DNA from 3 places in the Mycobacterium sp. NGS51 genome. Region 3 is predicted to be linked to each of the others. Evidence: riboswitches for the same ligand, from Rfam matches in the RefSeq annotation. Region 3 holds a riboswitch; each other region holds the start of a gene.
What was found. Region 3 has a riboswitch for cobalamin ahead of metE (5-methyltetrahydropteroyltriglutamate--homocysteine S-methyltransferase). Riboswitches for the same ligand answer to the same signal wherever they lie in the genome.

Region 1 (5,806 bases), on a different contig from region 3:
GCGCCGTCGCGGTGGAAGAGGCGGTCGACAAGCAGAACGGGGTGCGGGCGGTGCACGCCTACCCGCACACCGGCTCGGTCGTCGTGTGGTATTCGCCGAAACGCTGCGACCGCTCGGCGGTGCTTGCCGCGATCGACTCGGCCGAACACGTTGCGGCCGAACTGATTCCCGCACGCACGCCGCGCTCGGCCGATGTCCGCAACACCGAGGTGCTGCGCATGGTGGTCGGCGGCGCGGCGCTGGCATTGCTCGGGGTGCGCCGCTACGTCTTCAATCGGCCGCCGCTGCTGGGTTCGAGCGGCCAGTTGGTTGCGACCGGCGCAACGGTGTTCATGGGCTATCCCTTCCTGCGCGGCGCGCTGCGATCGCTGCGGTCCGGCCGTGCCGGCACCGATGCGCTGGTGACCGCGGCGACCGTGGCCAGCCTGGTGCTGCGCGAGAACGTCGTCGCGCTCACGGTGCTGTGGCTGCTCAATATCGGTGAGTACCTCCAGGATTTGACGCTGCGACGGACCCGGCGGGCCATTTCGGATTTGCTGCGCGGCACCGCCGACACCGCCTGGATACGGCTGGACGACGGCAACGAGGTGCAGGTGCCGATCGACACCGTGCAGGTCGGCGACGACGTGGTGATTCACGATCACGTGGCGATACCGGTCGACGGCGAAGTGGTCGACGGCGAGGCGGTTGTCGACCAGTCTGCGATCACCGGCGAAACCCTGCCGGTCAGCATCGTCACCGGGTCTGACGTGCATGCCGGCTCGGTGGTGCTGCGCGGCCGTTTGGTCGTGCGCGCCCGCGCCGTCGGCAACGAAACAGCCATCGGCCGCATCGTCACCAGAGTCGAAGAGGCGCAACAAGATCGCGCGCCGATCCAAACCGTCGGCGAGAACTTCTCCCGCCGCTTCGTTCCGATTTCGTTCATCGTCTCGGCGATCACCCTGGCGATCACCGGAGATGTGCGACGCGCGATGACCATGCTGCTCATCGCGTGCCCGTGCGCCGTGGGGCTGGCGACACCGACGGCGATCAGCGCGGCGATCGGCAACGGTGCTCGTCGCGGCATCCTGATCAAGGGCGGCTCACACCTCGAGCAGGCCGGCCGGGTAGACGCCATCGTGTTCGACAAGACCGGGACGCTCACCGTCGGCCGCCCGGTCGTCACCAACATCATTGCCATCCACCGGGATTGGCAACCCGAGCAGGTCCTGGCCTACGCGGCCAGCTCGGAACTGCACTCGCGGCATCCGCTTGCCGAGGCGGTGATCAGATCCACCGAGGAACGCCGCATCATCATTCCGCCGCACGAGGAATGCGAGGTGCTGGTCGGCCTGGGGATGCGGACCTGGGCCGACGGCCGCACGCTGCTGCTGGGCAGCCCATCGCTGCTGCGCTCCGAAAACGTCGCGGTGACAACCGAAGCGGCCGACTGGGTGGACAAGTTGCGCCAGCAGGCCGAAACGCCGCTGCTGCTGGCGGTCGACGGCATCCTGGTGGGACTGATCAGCCTGCGCGACGAAGTGCGCTCCGAGGCCACCGATGTCTTACACCAGCTGCGGGCCAACGGGATTCGCCGCATCGTCATGCTCACCGGTGACCACCCGGAGATCGCCAAGGTGGTTGCCGCCGAGTTGGGCATCGACGAGTGGCGGGCCGAGGTGCTGCCGGAGGACAAACTCGAAGTGGTGCGCGAGCTGCAGGACGAAGGGCATGTCGTCGGGATGGTCGGCGACGGCATCAACGACGCTCCCGCGCTGGCGGCCGCCGACATCGGAATCGCCATGGGACTGGCCGGAACCGACGTCGCCGTCGAAACCGCCGACGTCGCATTGGCCAACGACGATTTGCGGCGCCTGCTCGATGTGGGCGATCTCGGGTCGCGTGCGGTCGAGGTGATCCGGCAGAACTACGGCATGTCCATCGCGGTCAACGCCGCCGGGCTGCTGATCGGCGCGGGCGGCGCGCTGTCGCCGGTGCTGGCCGCAATCCTGCACAACGCGTCGTCGGTGGCCGTCGTCGCCAACAGCTCGCGGTTGATCCGCTACCGCCTCGATTAGCCGCCGTGCAAGAATTCCGCCGGCGACGATGCAGAGCGGAAGCGATGAGGAGGAGCGGCGTATATATTGTCGCCGTTAAGGCGATGACGATGCAGGAAGCCGGTGTGAGTCCGGCGCGGTCCCGCCACTGTCATCGGGGAGCGACCCTCATCGGCCACGGCCAGCCGGCTGGAAGGCGAGGCGAGCAGCGATCCGAAAGCCAGGACACTGCCGTCATCGCGTCCTGCGAACCGGGGCGGTGTACCCCGAGAGAGCTGACCGATGTCACGTCCGCCGTGGATAGTTCTTGTCGTCATCACCACCCTGGCGCTCAGCGTGGGCGCCTGCGCCCCGTCGTCGGACAAGCCGTCCGACACCAGCACCTCCGATACGCCAGGCTGCATCAGCGCCTTCGACCCGAACGCCGATTACTTCCCGGACAAGTCGGCGGTCCACGACGCCACCAATTTCACGATCAGCTACCACAACAGCTATCAGGTCCTGACCGTCAAACAGCCCTACCCGAACGGATCACCCCAGTCGTATGTGCTGGTGCGCTGCGGGGCCCCGGCGCCAGCGCTGACCGGCGACCTGGCACACGCGCCGCAGATCACGGTGCCCGTCACCAGCCTGTATTCCGCGTCGACCACCCATCTGGGCATGATCGACGAACTCGGCCAGACCGACGTGGTCACCGGTCTGGCCGATACCGCCAACGCCGTCAGCCCGCAGATCCGCCGGCGCATCGACGCCGGCAAGGTCGCCGACTACGCGCCGGGCCAGCAGATCAACGTCGAGTCGGTGATCGCGGGCCACCCCGATGTGCTGGTCACCGCGGGCACCGACGATCCGAGTTACGCCAAGCTGCGCGACGCCGGCATCGACGTGGTTGCCGACGCCGAATGGCTGGAGGCCACGCCGTTGGGCCGGGCGGAGTGGGTCAAGGTGTTCGCCGCGCTGACGGGCACCGAGAAGAAGGCCGACGGGATTTACGACGGGCTGCGCGAGGACTACCGCAACGTCGCAGCCAAGACGGCCGGCGTGCGGCCCGCCGAGGTGTTGCCGGGAACCATGTACCAAGGCACCTGGTCGGTGCCGGCCGGCGGCGACTACGCGGGACGGTTGATTGTCGACGCCGGCGGTGACTATCCGTGGTCGCGCGACCCGAACACCGGAAGCCTGCAGCTGAGCTTCGAATCCGTCTACGCCAAGGCCGGACATGCTCCGGTGTGGCTGGTGAGCACCAACTGGAGAACACTCGATGACGCGCTGGCCACCGACAACCGCTACAGCGAGCTGACGGCGGTCCGCGACGGGCAAGTCTGGTCGGCGACCAAGGCGATCGGCCCCGGCGGCGGCAACGACTACTGGGAGCGCGGCGTGGCCCGGCCCGACCTGGTGCTGGCAGATCTGGTGGCGATCCTGCATCCCGAGCTGGCACCCAACCACCGCTTCGAGTTCTATCGACAGGTCACCGGCGCGTGAGCAGGGCGGCGGCCGCGCTGACGGCGCTGGCCGCGGCGGTGGCGGTGCTGACGCTGCTGGGGATTGCGCTGGGCCCGGTGCGGGTGCCGCTGTTCGACACGGTCCGCGTCCTGGCCGGTGCCGACCCGTCGGACCCTCGCTGGCAGGTGATCGTGGCGAGCATGCGCGTGCCGCGGGTGCTGACCGCGGTCGCGGCCGGTGCCGGGCTGGGCGTGGCCGGCCTACAGATGCAGACCCTGTTCCGCAACGCGCTCGCCGACCCGTACGTGTTGGGCGTCAGCTCGGGCGCGAGCCTCGGGGTGGCCGTCGTGGTGATCGCCGGTGCCGGATCCACCGCCGGATTCACCGCGGGTTTGGCCGGCGGCGGTCGCGCCGGCGTGGTGCTCGCTGCGGCGCTGGGGGCCGCGGCCGTGCTAGCGATGGTGCTGGCGCTGGCCCGCTGGGTGCGGTCGGCTGCGACGCTGCTGTTGATCGGCGTGATGGTGGGCGCGGCCAGTACCGCGGTCGTCAGTGTGCTGCTGGTGTATGCGGATCCGCAGCGTGTCCAGCAATATCTGCTCTGGGGACTGGGCAGCTTCGCCGGCACCACCTGGGCCGACTTGCGCCTGCTGTTGCCGTGCGTCGCAGTGGGCGTGGCGGCCGCGGCGATGACGGTCCGTGCTCTCAACGCGCTGCTGCTCGGCGAGGGTTATGCCCGCACGATGGGGATCGACGTCGGGCGGGCCCGGACGATCGCGGTGGCGTCGGCGTCGCTGTTGGCCGGTGTGACGACGGCGTTCTGCGGCCCGATCGCTTTCCTCGGGCTGGCGGTACCGCACCTGTCCCGTATTGCGTTGGGTACCTCCGATCACCGCGTGCTGGTTCCCGGCGTGGTCCTGATGGGAGCGGCTGTCGCGCTGGGCTGTGCGATTGTCAGCCAGGTGCCCGGGAGCGACTCCGTGCTGCCGGTCAACGCGGTCACCGCGCTGATCGGGGCGCCGTTCGTCGTCGTCGTGCTGCTGCGCAGTCGCCGCGGGGTGGGCATCGAGCGATGATCGAGTTGCGTGACTTGGCAATCGGCTACCGCAGCCGGCGTCGGACCAGCACCGTGGCCGCCGGGCTGCAGGCGGTGGCCCGCCGCGGCGAGCTGACGGTTGTGTTGGGGCCCAACGGATGCGGCAAGTCCACGCTGATCCGAACCCTGTGCGGATTGCAACCCGCTCTCGGCGGGCAGGTGCTGCTGGACGGGTGCGACATAGCTGCGGTGCCGCCCGACGAACTGGCCCGGCGGGTGGCGGTGGTGCTCACCGACCGCATCGACCCGGGCCTGCTCTCCGCGCGTGAACTCGTTGGCCTGGGCCGCATCCCGTACCTGAGCCGCAGCGCCCGGCTCACCACTGACGACAACGCCGTCATCGACTGGGCCTTGGCCGCAGTCGACGCAAGCAACCTGGCCTCGCGCCCGGCCGCCGAACTCTCCGACGGCGAACGGCAGCGGGTGCTCACGGCCCGGGCTCTGGCCCAGCAGCCTTCGGTGCTGGTGCTCGACGAGCCGACGGCCTTTCTGGACGTGCCGTCGCGGGCCGGCCTGGTCGAGATGTTGCGCGGCCTGGCCCGCGACCACGGCCTGGCGATCGTGATGTCAACTCATGACCTGGAACTCGCGTTACGGGTCGCTGACCGGGTGTGGCTGCTCGGCCCGGACGGTGCGCTGCTCGACGCGATCCCCGAGGAACTCATGCTCGCCGGACACATCGGCGAGCTGTTCGACTGCGGCACATTGCGTTTCGATGCGGCCGACGGGGTGTTCGTGGTGCGGGGCACAACCGGGAGAAACGCGCGCGTCGAGGCATCCCATCCGCTGGCCGACGCGGTCGAACGAGTGCTCGCCAGGGAGGGTTGGCGCACCCGCGAACCCGCCGAGATCGTGGTCACCGCCGCCGATCCGGAGGCGATCACGCTGCGGGCCGGCGGCCGTCCGGCGGTGTCGACGACGCTAGGCGGGCTGCCGGCGTTGTTGCGCGATCATCCACCCGGCGGTCGTGACTGCGCTTCCGCGGAGATGACGGTGGCGATGCACGCCGAATTGTCGAAAGTCAGCCCGTATTTCGCGGTGGGCACCGGACCGCTCGCTGAAAGCGGTTGGCGGCCCGTGCATCTACTTTATACCGATACCGATCTGCTCGACGGCGTCGTCGGCCGTGTGCAGACCCGCATCGGCGCCGCGGAGCGTCGGGTTGCGGTGTCCACGTTTCAGCTCGGCTTCGCCGCACGGCTGTGGTCGATCGGGCTCGGCGCGGTGGCCG
Region 2 (5,806 bases), on a different contig from region 3:
GCACGGCGTCGGCGTCAAGTGCGCGACCATCACCCCCGACGAGGCCCGCGTCAAGGAGTTCGACCTCAAGACCATGTGGTCGTCGCCGAACGGAACGATCCGAAACATTCTGGGCGGCACAATATTTCGCGAGCCGATCATGATTTCGAACGTTCCGCGGTTGGTTCCCGGGTGGAAGAAGCCGATTATCATCGGCCGGCACGCTTTTGGCGACCAGTATCGTGCGACGAACTTCAAAGTGGACCGCCCCGGCACCGTCACACTGACCTTCACGCCCAATGACGACAGCGAGCCGGTTGTGCATGAAATGGTGAGCATTCCCGAAGACGGCGGTGTGGTGATGGGGATGTACAACTTCAAGGAATCGATCCAGGACTTCGCCCGCACGTCGTTTGCCTATGGCCTGCAAGAGAACTACCCGGTGTACCTGTCGACCAAGAACACCATCCTCAAGTCTTATGACGGCATGTTCAAAGATGAGTTCCAGCGCATCTACGACGAGGAGTTCAAGGACAAGTTCGACAAAGCCGGACTGACCTACGAGCACCGGTTGATCGACGACATGGTGGCGGCCTGCCTGAAGTGGGAGGGCGGCTATGTCTGGGCCTGCAAGAACTATGACGGCGACGTGCAATCCGACGCGGTGGCGCAGGGCTACGGTTCACTCGGGCTGATGACGTCGGTGCTGATGACCGCCGATGGTAAGACGGTCGAGGCCGAAGCCGCGCATGGCACCGTCACGCGGCATTTCCGTCAGTACCAGGAAGGCAAGCCCACCTCCACCAACCCGATCGCCTCGATCTTCGCGTGGACCCGGGGGTTGCAGCACCGCGGCAAGCTGGACAACACCCCCGAGGTGAGCGAGTTCGCTCAGAAGCTGGAAGACGTCGTCGTCACCACCGTCGAGGGTGGCCAGATGACCAAGGACCTCGCACTGCTGATCGGTAAGGATCAAGACTGGCAGACCAGCGAGGAGTTCCTCAACACGATCGCCGAGAACCTGGACAAGGCCCTCAGCTCGACCTGATCTCGCGAATCGGCGGGCTGTATTGGTCGAGGAAATCGGTGATGACTTCGGTGATGCGGCCCGGCGCTTCGAACATCGGGATGTGACCGACACCGTCCAGCTCAGTCACCTGCGTGCCCTTGGGAAGTTGGCCCCTGAAGTAGCGGTGGGATCTCGGCCCCGGAAAGACCCGGTCCTTTTCGCAGATCACCAGATGGGCGGGAACGGCGGTCTGCGCCAAGTCCGCCAGTCCGGGCATCAACAGCGCTTTGATCAGCAACTGGAAGTAGGCCGGGCAGTGCGCAACGTCGTCGATGATCGCCCGGAGCTCGGCTTCGCTGACGCCTTCCGGTGGTCCACTGATCGGCAGGGTGGCCAGCCGGCGGCTGAACGGCAGTTGCAACGCGCGCGGCCCGAGCCAGCGGGCCAGCGCCCATACCGGCATGCCCATCACGAACTTGGCGATCACCTCGAACTTGGTCGGGCTCCACCGCGTCCATCCGCCCGCCGGGGCGATTCCGGTGATGGTGCGGGCCCGGCCCCGGCTCTCCAGTTCGAACGCCACCCAGCCGCCCAGCGAGTTGCCGACGATGTGGGCGGTGTTCCAGCCCAGCTCATCGAGTTGCCGCTCCACGTGATCGGCCAGTACCTCCGAGCTCAGAAACCAGGTACCCGAGTAGGGCCCGCCGTTGTGGCCGGCCATCGTCGGGGCGAACACCTCATAGCGGCCGGTGTCGGCCAATTGCTGGGCGACGGTCTCCCATACCAGCTGCGAGATCAGAAAAGGATGTAGCAGCAGGACCGGTTCTCCGGTACCCAGATGAATTGGCGCGCGCATATGCCGACACTATGGCGATACCGCCGGTACTCGCAATTGCGCCATTGGAATTGCAGATCGCCGGCGTCTTGCGACTGATTCGCGAATGACGGGATTGGCATGCCATAATCCGCCGGTAAGGCGACGACGTTGCAGGAAGCCGGTGCAAGTCCGGCGCGGTCCCGCCACTGTCATCGGGGAGCGACCCTCATCCGCCACGGCTGCGAGCTGGAAGGCGAGGCGAGCAACGATCCGAGAGCCAGGACACTCGCGTCGTCGCATCCTGCTACCCGGGGCGGTGTACCCCGAGAGAGCTGACGAATCGCCATGCCATGCATGTCAGGGTCGGCCGTCGCGGCTGCCCATTTCGATAAATCCGCTGCGATTTCAGGTAGTGGGCGGTGACCGCGCCAATTTGGATGGCCGCGCCGCCGGAAGTGCATTCGACGCTGCTGTCCAGTGGTCCCGGCCCCGGCTCGCTGCTGGCCGCTGCGACGGCGTGGAATTCGCTGGGCACCGAATACCTCGAGGCGGCTGAGGAACTCACCGCGCTGTTGGGAGCGGTGCAGGCCGGGACGTGGGACGGTCCGACCGCCGAGAGCTACGTGGCCGCCCACGCGCCGTATCTGGCGTGGCTGATGCAAGCCGCCACCGATAGCGCCGTGCGAGCGGCCCGGCATGAAACCGCCGCCACGGCCTACATCAGTGCGCTGGCGGCCATGCCGACGCTGGCCGAGCTGGCCGCCAACCATGCCGCCCACGCGGCGTTGGTGGCGACGAATTTCTTCGGCGTCAACGCGATTCCGATCGCGCTGAACGAGGCCGACTACGTGCGGATGTGGATTCAGGCCGCCACCGTGATGGGCACCTATCAAACTGTCGCCACCGCTGCGGTCGCGGCGTCACCGCAAACCACGCCTGCGCCGCAGATCATGAAAGCCGACACCTCGGCGGCCGCTGCCGATCAGCCGTCACCGCTGCCCCCCGACCGGCAGGACGACGTCCTTGATTGGCTGAACAACAGCGGGTTCACCGACTTTTTCGACAGGGTCTTCCAACCGCTGATCGACGGTCTGATGAGCGACCCGTTCTTCCAGGACATGTTCGCCGGGTTTGATCCCTGGCTGCCGGTGCTCGGTAATCCGCTGACCTACCTCAACCCGGCCAACATTGCGTTCGCCCTCGGCTACCCGATGGACATCGGAACGTACGTTGCGCTGCTGTCGCAAACCTTCGGATTCATCGGGGCGGATCTTGCCGCCGCATTCGCGACCGGTAACCCCGCGACGATCGCTTTCACCATTCTGTTCACCACCGTCGAAGCCATCGGCACGATCATCACCGACACCATCGCGCTGCTCAAGACTTTGCTGGAGACGACCCTGCTGCCGGTTTTTCTGCCGCTGCTGACCCTTCCGTTGGTTCCGCTGGTGGCTGCACCGGTACTGCTGGGCGGCGCCGTGGGCGTGGGTTTGCACCTGCACGGCATCCCGGTGATGCCCGTCATCCCGGCCCCTCCGCCGTTGGCATTGGCGCTGGCGCCGACCCCGCCTCCCGTCCCGGCTCCGGCACCTGCACCGTCGCCCGTCCCCGCGCCGGCAACGGCCCCGGCGCCGCCGGCACCCGTGGCCCCGCCGCCGGCGCCGTCAGCGCCACCGGTGGGTCTGACCATGGACGGGTTGGCGTACATGCTCGGTGGACTGACCGCCGATGCGCGGCGGGCGGCCAGCACCAGCGCCCGCCGCAAGAAGGCGCGACATGCCCACGGTGCTCAGCCTTTGGTGGCTGCGGCGGCTATGGAAGACCAGGCCCCGGGTGGGCGGCACCGGCGGGCGGAGGTCACACAACTGGGCCGCGGGTACGAATACATGGACCTGGAGTCAGAGCCCGCGGTCGTGGCCTCGGATCAGGGCGCGGGACCAATGGGATTTGCCGGGACCGAACGCACGGTGGCCGGGGCACAGCCGGCGGGGTTGACCACAGTGACCGGTGACTCCTACGGCGGCGGCTCCACGGCGCCGATGATGCCGCGCACCTGGGATCACGGGCCCGACTGAGTGACCGTGGGCCGCCGGCCGGGGCCCGCGTGAAAAGATCGAGCCATCATGAACACCGCTACCGCAACCCGCCGGGTCTTCTCCGGTGTGCAGCCCACCTCTGACTCGCTTCACCTCGGCAATGCTCTGGGTGCGGTGACTCATTGGGCCGAGTTGCAGGACGACCATGACACGTTCTTCTGCGTGGTCGACCTGCACGCCATCACCATCCCGCAGGAGCCCGACGTGTTGCGGCGGCGCACGCTGGTCACCGCGGCGCAGTATCTCGCGCTGGGCGTCGACCCGGCCCGCAGCACGATCTTCGTGCAAAGTCACGTGCCGGCCCACACGCAGCTGGCTTGGGTGCTGGGCTGTTTCACCGGTTTCGGCCAGGCCTCCCGGATGACGCAGTTCAAAGACAAGTCGACGCGCCAGGGCGCCGAGTCGACGACGGTGGGGCTGTTCACCTACCCGGTACTGCAGGCTGCCGACGTGCTGGCCTATGACGCCGAACTGGTGCCGGTCGGCGAGGACCAGCGCCAGCATCTCGAATTGGCCCGCGATGTCGCGCAGCGCTTCAACAGCCGGTTCCCGGATACTTTCGTCGTTCCCGACCTGCTCATCCCCAAGGTCACCGCGAAGATCTACGATTTGCAAGACCCGTCAGCCAAGATGAGCAAATCGGCAGCGACCGACGCCGGCCTGATCAACTTGCTCGACGATCCGCGGTTGTCGGCCAAGAAGATTCGCTCGGCGGTAACCGACAGCGAACGCGACATCCGCTATGACCCGGTGGCCAAACCCGGGGTGTCGAATCTGCTCGGGATCCAGTCCGCGGTCAGCGGTGTCGACCTCGACACCTTGGTAGGGCATTACGCCGGGCGGGGCTATGGCGACCTGAAGAAGGACACCGCCGACGCCGTCGTCGAATTCGTGACACCGATCAAGACCCGGGTCGACGAGTTGCTCGCAGATCCGGCCGAATTGGAGTCAGTGCTGGCTAATGGGGCGGCACGAGCGCAGGATGTGGCGGCAAAAACGGTCGATCGTGTCTACGACCGGCTAGGGTTTCTTCCACGACGTTTCTAGTCCGCGACGATGCGGAGGTCATGAGCGAATCGGCCCAACCCGGACTTCTGGATCGGCTGCGTGCGCGGTACGGGTGGTTCGACCGCGTGATGCAGGCCAACGAGCGTTTCAATGACGCCAGGGGCAACTATTTCGCGGCCGGCCTCACCTACTACACGATCTTTGCGCTGTTTCCCTTGCTGATGGTCGGTTTCGCCGTTGGCGGCTTCGTCTTGTCGCGCCGGCCCGCGCTACTGGCCGAGATCGACCACAAGGTGCGGGCCAGTGTGCCCGGTAACTTGGGCCAACAGGTCGTCGATTTGATGAATACCGCGATCGACTCGCGCGCCTCAGTCGGCCTGATCGGTTTGGCCACCGCGGCGTGGGCGGGCCTGAGCTGGATGGCCCATCTCCGCGAAGCGCTCAGCGAGATGTGGATGCAGCGCGGCGAGCGACCCGGATTCGTCCGGACCAAGCTGTCGGATCTGTTTGCGATGGTGTCCACGTTCGTCGCGATCATCGCGACCTTGGCGCTGAGCGCGCTGGCCAGTGCCGCACCGATGGCCAAAGTGCTTGGCTGGCTGGGCATTCACAACGTGCCGATGCTGGACGTGATCTTCCGCGGCGTGTCGGTGTTGATGTCGGTGGTGGTGTCGTGGCTGGTGTTCACCTGGATGATCGCCCGGCTGCCCCGGGCGTCGATCAGCTTTGCCAGCTCGATACGAGCCGGACTGCTCGCCGCGATCGGGTTCGAGGTGTTCAAGTTGGTCGGGTCGATCTATCTGCGGTCGGTGCTGCATACCCCGGCCGGCGCGACGTTCGGCCCGGTGCTGGGGTTGATGGTGTTCGTCTACATCACCGCCCGTCTGCTGTTGTTCG
Region 3 (5,806 bases):
GATCACCAGCACCGCCATCGGCTGGAATTTCGGCGACGGGCACTTCAGCAACGAGCAGCTGGTTGCCGCGCTGCACAAGCGTTGCCACTTCGAACCCGGCGAGCTGCGCATCGTGATGCTCGACGCCCAGCCGATCCACCGCCAGACCCAGCGGTATCGGCTGGTCGACGCCGCCACCGGCGAGTTCGAGCGCGGCTACGTGTGCGTCGCCGATATGGTGACCCGCCAGCCGTGGGATGACGACATCCCGGTGCAGGTGTATGAAAGCCGGGCAGCGGCGCCCGATTAGCCTTCGCGCACCTTCGTCGCCGCGCTCACCATGTGCTGCAGCGACGCCTTCACCTCGTCGATACTGCGCGTCTTCAGTCCGCAGTCGGGATTGACCCACAGCCGCTCCGCGGGAACGGCTTTCAGTGCTGCTTGCAGTGAAGTCGCGATCTCCGACTCGGCCGGCACCCGCGGCGAGTGGATGTCGTAGACGCCCGGGCCGACGCTGTTGGCAAAGCCGACCGCGTTGAGGTCGTCGAGCACCTCCATGTGCGAGCGGGCCGCCTCGATGGACGTCACATCGGCGTCGAGGTCGGCGATCGCCCCGATCACTTCACCGAACTCCGAATAGCACAGATGGGTGTGGATCTGCGTCGAGTCGGCGACGCCGGACGTCGCCAACCGGAACGCGCCGACCGCCCACTGCAGGTACGCGTCCTGATCGACACGCCGCAGCGGCAACAACTCCCGCAGCGCGGGCTCGTCGACCTGGATGACCCCGATGCCCGCCGACTGCAGATCCACCGTCTCGTCACGGATCGCCAGCGCAACCTGTTTGGCGGTGTCGGCCAGCGGCTGGTCGTCGCGGACGAACGACCACGCCAGGACCGTCACCGGGCCGGTCAGCATGCCCTTGACCGGCTTCTCGGTCAGCGACTGCGCGTAGGTGATCCAGTCGACGGTCATCGGACGCGGCCGCGCCACGTCACCGTAGAGGATCGGCGGGCGCACGCAGCGGCTGCCGTAGGACTGCACCCAGCCGTTCTGGGTGGCGAAGAATCCGTCGAGTTGTTCGGCGAAGTACTGCACCATGTCGTTGCGTTCCGGCTCGCCGTGCACCAGCACGTCGAGTCCGAGTTGCTCCTGCAGGGCAATGACGTCGGCGATCTCGGACTTCATCCGCGCGACGTACTCGCTCTGGTCGATCTCGCCGGTCCGCAACGCCGCCCGGGCCTTGCGGATCGCCGAGGTCTGCGGGTAGGAGCCGATCGTCGTCGTCGGCAACAGCGGCAGCTGGAGCCGTTCCTGTTGGCTGCTGCGGCGATCGGCCGCGGGTCCGCGTTGGTTACCCGATGCGACGATCGAATCGATGCGGGCGCGGATCTGGCCGTTGTGTAGCCGCGGATCCGAACGGCGCGACGCCACTGCGGCATTGGAGGCCGCGATCTCGTCGGCCACCGCGTCGCGGCCCTCGCGCAGCGCACGCGCGAGCGTGACGACCTCGTGCACCTTCTCGGCGCCGAACGCCAGCCAGCTGCGCAGGTTGTCGTCCAGATCGGTGGCGCCCTCTTCCAAAGCCAGGGAGTAGGGGACATGCAGGGTCGAGCACGACGTCGACACCGCAACTGCCTGCGCCGACCCCAGCAGCGTCGCCAGCCGGCTCAGCGCGGACTCCAGGTCGGTGCGCCAGATGTTGCGGCCGTTGACGATACCGGCGACCAGCGTCTTGCCGGCCAGCTCGGGAATCGATGCCAGCTCCGCGTTGGCGCCGCGGACCAGGTCCACGCCGATCGCCTCGACCGGCGTGCGAGCCAGTGCAGGCAGCGCGGCGCCGGGATCGCCGAAGTAGGTGGCGACATGGATCGCGGGCCGCCTGCCCACCGAGCCCAACGCGGTGTAGACGCGTTCGGCCAGCGCGGCCGCGTCGGCGGCGACATCGGTCACCAGCGCCGGCTCGTCCAACTGCACCCACTGCGCGCCATTGTCGGCCAGCAGCGACAGCAACTCGGTGTACACCGGGATCAGTTCGTCGAGGCGTTCGATCGGTGCACCGGCACCATCCACCGGCTTGCTCAGCAGCAGGAAGGTGATCGGGCCGATGACTACCGGTCGGGCGGGAATCCCTTGGTCGCGGGCCTCTTTCAGCTCGGCAAGCACCTTGTCGGGATGCAGCTCGAAGCGGGTGCCGGGCGCAATCTCGGGAACCAGGTAGTGGTAGTTGGTGTCGAACCACTTGGTCATCTCCAGCGGCGCGACGTCGTCGTTGCCGCGGGCCGCCGCAAAGTAACGGTCCAGCTCGTCGGCCACCTTCGCGACCCTGGCCGGCAGCGCGCCGAGCAGTACCGAGGTGTCGAGCATCTGGTCGTAGTAGGAGAACGTGTTCACCGGCACGGAGTCCAGCCCGGCCGCCGCCAATTCCGCCCAGGTGTCGCGGCGCAGGGTGGCGGCGACGGACTCCAGCTCAGATCGACTGGTCCGGCCGGCCCAGTAGCCTTCGGTTGCGCGTTTGAGTTCGCGGCGCGGACCGATGCGCGGGGAGCCGGTGATGGTGGCGGTAAACGGCTGAGCGGTCACGTGTTCGTCCTTCACTCGACGTGGTGGTCACCGCCAGCGGACGCACAGCCGATCGGGTGCACTGCGCCCGGTGGGCACGGCAACCGGTGCGGCCAACGCCCATCCCACGAGGCGGTGAACCGCCGGACGCGGCGCGTCCGGCACAGCTGGCAGGTCTTCGGACTCGCAGGCATGCACCATGTGGTGCTCCTAATGGCCGTCGCTTCCCGGTCGTTGACCAGTGCTTCTAGACGGCGGTCGTTCCTGCATACCGCTGCGGGACAGTCCCGGATTCTCACCGAGTTCCCTCTCGCGACGCATAGCCAACATGCCTCGCTCGATGCCGACACCTTGCGGCGACGGCAGACCAGTTGCGTAATCGAGACTACTAGGTGCGATGGCGGCGACCCGTCCCCCTCGCCGTTTCGCGGCTGGGGGTGCCCCCGGCGCCCGGCTTCGCCGCGCATGCGATCGCCGCGTCGGCGGCCAGCGCTTCGACGATGGGCACGTCGCCGTTGTTGAACTCGATGGTCCGCCCGATCGTCGCGTCGTCGTGCAGCACGGCCGCCGCCACCAGCGCGACGTCTTCGCGGGTGACTTCCCGGCCATGCGGTGCGGCACCGACGGCGATGTGCCCGGTCGCGGGATCGAGCGTGAGCCGACCGGGTCCCAATATGGTCCAGTCGAGGTCACTGCTGCGCAGATGGGCGTCGGCGGCGGCCTTGGCCTCGGCATAGGGAAAGAACGGATCGTCTTGCGGCACACCGTGGTCGGGTCCGGCCCCGAAATACGAGACCATCACGAAGCGCCGAACTCCGGCCTTGGCGGCGGCGTCGATGACCCGGACGGCGGCGTCGCGGTCGACGGCGTAGGTGCGGGCCGGATTGCCGCCGCCGGCGCCGGCGGAGAAGACCACCGCGTCATGTCCGGCCACCAGGTCGGCCAGGGCGTCGGTGTCGAGTTGCTCGATGTCGGCGACGACGGGTGTGGCCCCGGTAAGGGCAATTTCCTCGGCGTGGTCGGGATTGCGGAAAACCGACGTCACGGCGTCGCCGCGCTCGGTCAGGATTCGGGCCAGATGCATGGCGACCTTGCCGTGGCCGCCGATGACGACGATGCGTGCCATGCCGCCGACGCTACCTGGCAACCCCGCTCCCGACCCGCCTAGCGCCGTGGTCAAGAATCGAGGCACACGAGTCAAAGGAGAACGTCATGGCTGAAGCCGTCATCGTCGAAGCGGTGCGCTCACCGATCGGCAAACGCAACGGTGGTCTGTCCGGGGTGCATCCCGCCGACCTGTCCGCCCAGGTCCTCAACGGGCTCGTCGGCAAGGCCGGCGTCGACCCCGAGCTCGTCGACGACGTGATCTGGGGATGTGTCATGCAGGCCGGTGAGCAGGCCCTCGACATCGGTCGCACCGCGTTGCTGACGGCCGGCTGGCCCGAGAGCGTGCCGGGTGTCACCGTCGATCGTCAGTGTGGGTCCAGCCAGCAGTCGGTGCACTTCGCCGCCGCGGGTGTGGTCGCCGGTCACTACGACGTCGTCGTGGCCGGCGGTGTGGAGTCGATGTCGCGGGTGCCGATGGGCTCGTCGCTCGCCGGCGGTGGCAGGCCGTTCCCGCAGGGCTTCCTGGACCGCTACGACGGCGCGGTTCCGAACCAGGGCATCGGCGCCGAGATGATCGCCGAGCAGTGGGGATTCGACCGCACCACGCTCGACCAGTTCTCCCTCGACTCCCACGAAAAGGCCGCTGCGGCACAAGATTCCGGGGCGTTCGACGATGAGATCGTTGCCATCAAGGACCAGGACGGCAACACGATTCTCAAAGACGAAGGCATCCGCCGGGGCACACCGATGGAGAAGATGGCCCAGCTCAAGCCGGCCTTCAAAGAGGACGGCGTGATCCACGCCGGTAACTCCAGCCAGATCTCCGACGGTTCGGCTGCGCTGCTGTTCATGTCGGCGGAGAAGGCGAAGTCGTTGGGGCTCAAGCCGATCGCCAAGGTGCACACCGCGACGCTGGCCGGCTCCAACCCGGTGATCATGCTGACCGGGCCGATCCCGGCGACCCAGAAAGCGCTGAAGCGCTCCGGGCTGAGCCTGGACGAGATCGGTGCTTACGAGGTCAACGAGGCGTTCGCGCCGGTGCCGTTGGCTTGGCTGAAAGACATCGGCGCAGACGAGAAGAAGCTCAATCCCAAGGGCGGGGCGATCGCACTCGGCCATCCGCTCGGCGGATCCGGGGCGCGGCTGATGACGACGCTGCTGTACCACATGCGGGACAACGGAATTCGCTACGGACTCCAGACGATGTGCGAGGGCGGCGGACAGGCTAACGCCACTATTCTGGAATTGCTGTGACGGATGCGGCTGCGCTGTCCGAGCGCCGCGGCAATGTATTAGTCATCACGATCAACCGGCCTGAGGCCCGCAACTGCGTTAACGGGGCGGTGAGTACTGCTGTCGGTGACGCGCTCGAGCAGGCCCAAAACGATGCAGAGGTGCGGGCGGTCGTCATCACCGGCGCCGGTGACAAATCGTTTTGCGCCGGAGCCGATCTCAAGGCGATCTCGCGCCGGGAGAACCTGTACCACCCCGACCATGCCGAGTGGGGATTCGCCGGCTACGTGCACCACTTCATCGACAAGCCCACGATCGCCGCGGTCAACGGCACCGCACTTGGGGGTGGCACCGAGCTGGCGCTGGCCAGCGACTTGGTGGTCGCCGAGGAGCGCGCGCAGTTCGGGCTGCCCGAGGTGAAGGTGGGTCTGATCGCCGGGGCCGGCGGGGTGTTCCGGATCGTCGACCAGCTGCCCCGCAAAGTCGGCCTCGAGATGCTGCTGACCGGTGAGCCGATCACTGCGGCCGAGGCCGCCAAGTGGGGCCTGATCAACCAGGTTGTGCCGAACGGCACCGTGCTGGAGGCCGCGCTGGCGTTGGCTCAGCGGGTTACCGTCAACGCACCGCTGTCGGTGCAGGCCAGCAAGCGGATCGCCTATGGCGCCGACGACAGTGTCATACCCGGGGAGGAACCGGCCTGGGCCCGAACCACCCGTGAATTCGGCACGCTGCTGAAATCCGAAGACGCCAAAGAAGGGCCGCTGGCATTCGCCCAGAAGCGCCCACCGGTCTGGAAGGCTCGTTAACGGACCGCGCGACGGCTACTGCGCCAGCGTGTTCACCGCCCGCCGGAAAACGCCGGGCAGGGCTTTGGCAGCCGGGACGATGGCACGCCGGGCCGGGCGCGGGACGGTGCTCAATATCA

Region 1: another riboswitch for cobalamin. It lies ahead of AC5Y5W_RS21655 (ABC transporter substrate-binding protein); the one in region 3 lies ahead of metE (5-methyltetrahydropteroyltriglutamate--homocysteine S-methyltransferase).
Region 2: another riboswitch for cobalamin. It lies ahead of AC5Y5W_RS14695 (PPE family protein); the one in region 3 lies ahead of metE (5-methyltetrahydropteroyltriglutamate--homocysteine S-methyltransferase).

What each region holds. Positions count from the first base shown of each region.
Region 1 covers NZ_JCALCV010000021.1:66,887-72,692, reverse strand. Annotated here, with positions in the region: gene ctpC (manganese-exporting P-type ATPase CtpC) at 1-2,057, shown strand, start outside; cobalamin riboswitch at 2,119-2,286, shown strand; gene AC5Y5W_RS21655 (ABC transporter substrate-binding protein) at 2,319-3,521, shown strand; gene AC5Y5W_RS21650 (FecCD family ABC transporter permease) at 3,518-4,555, shown strand; gene AC5Y5W_RS21645 (ATP-binding cassette domain-containing protein) at 4,552-5,806, shown strand, end outside.
Region 2 covers NZ_JCALCV010000011.1:11,135-16,940, reverse strand. Annotated here, with positions in the region: gene AC5Y5W_RS14705 (NADP-dependent isocitrate dehydrogenase) at 1-1,027, shown strand, start outside; gene ephH (epoxide hydrolase EphH) at 1,014-1,844, opposite strand; cobalamin riboswitch at 1,954-2,113, shown strand; gene AC5Y5W_RS14695 (PPE family protein) at 2,225-3,880, shown strand; gene trpS (tryptophan--tRNA ligase) at 3,929-4,948, shown strand; gene yhjD (inner membrane protein YhjD) at 4,969-5,806, shown strand, end outside.
Region 3 covers NZ_JCALCV010000002.1:38,819-44,624, reverse strand. Annotated here, with positions in the region: gene AC5Y5W_RS02860 (DUF3556 domain-containing protein) at 1-289, shown strand, start outside; gene metE (5-methyltetrahydropteroyltriglutamate--homocysteine S-methyltransferase) at 286-2,562, opposite strand; cobalamin riboswitch at 2,694-2,911, opposite strand; partial or broken gene AC5Y5W_RS02850 (SDR family oxidoreductase) at 3,026-3,667, opposite strand; gene AC5Y5W_RS02845 (thiolase family protein) at 3,754-4,902, shown strand; gene AC5Y5W_RS02840 (enoyl-CoA hydratase-related protein) at 4,899-5,687, shown strand; gene AC5Y5W_RS02835 (NAD(P)/FAD-dependent oxidoreductase) at 5,703-5,806, opposite strand, start outside.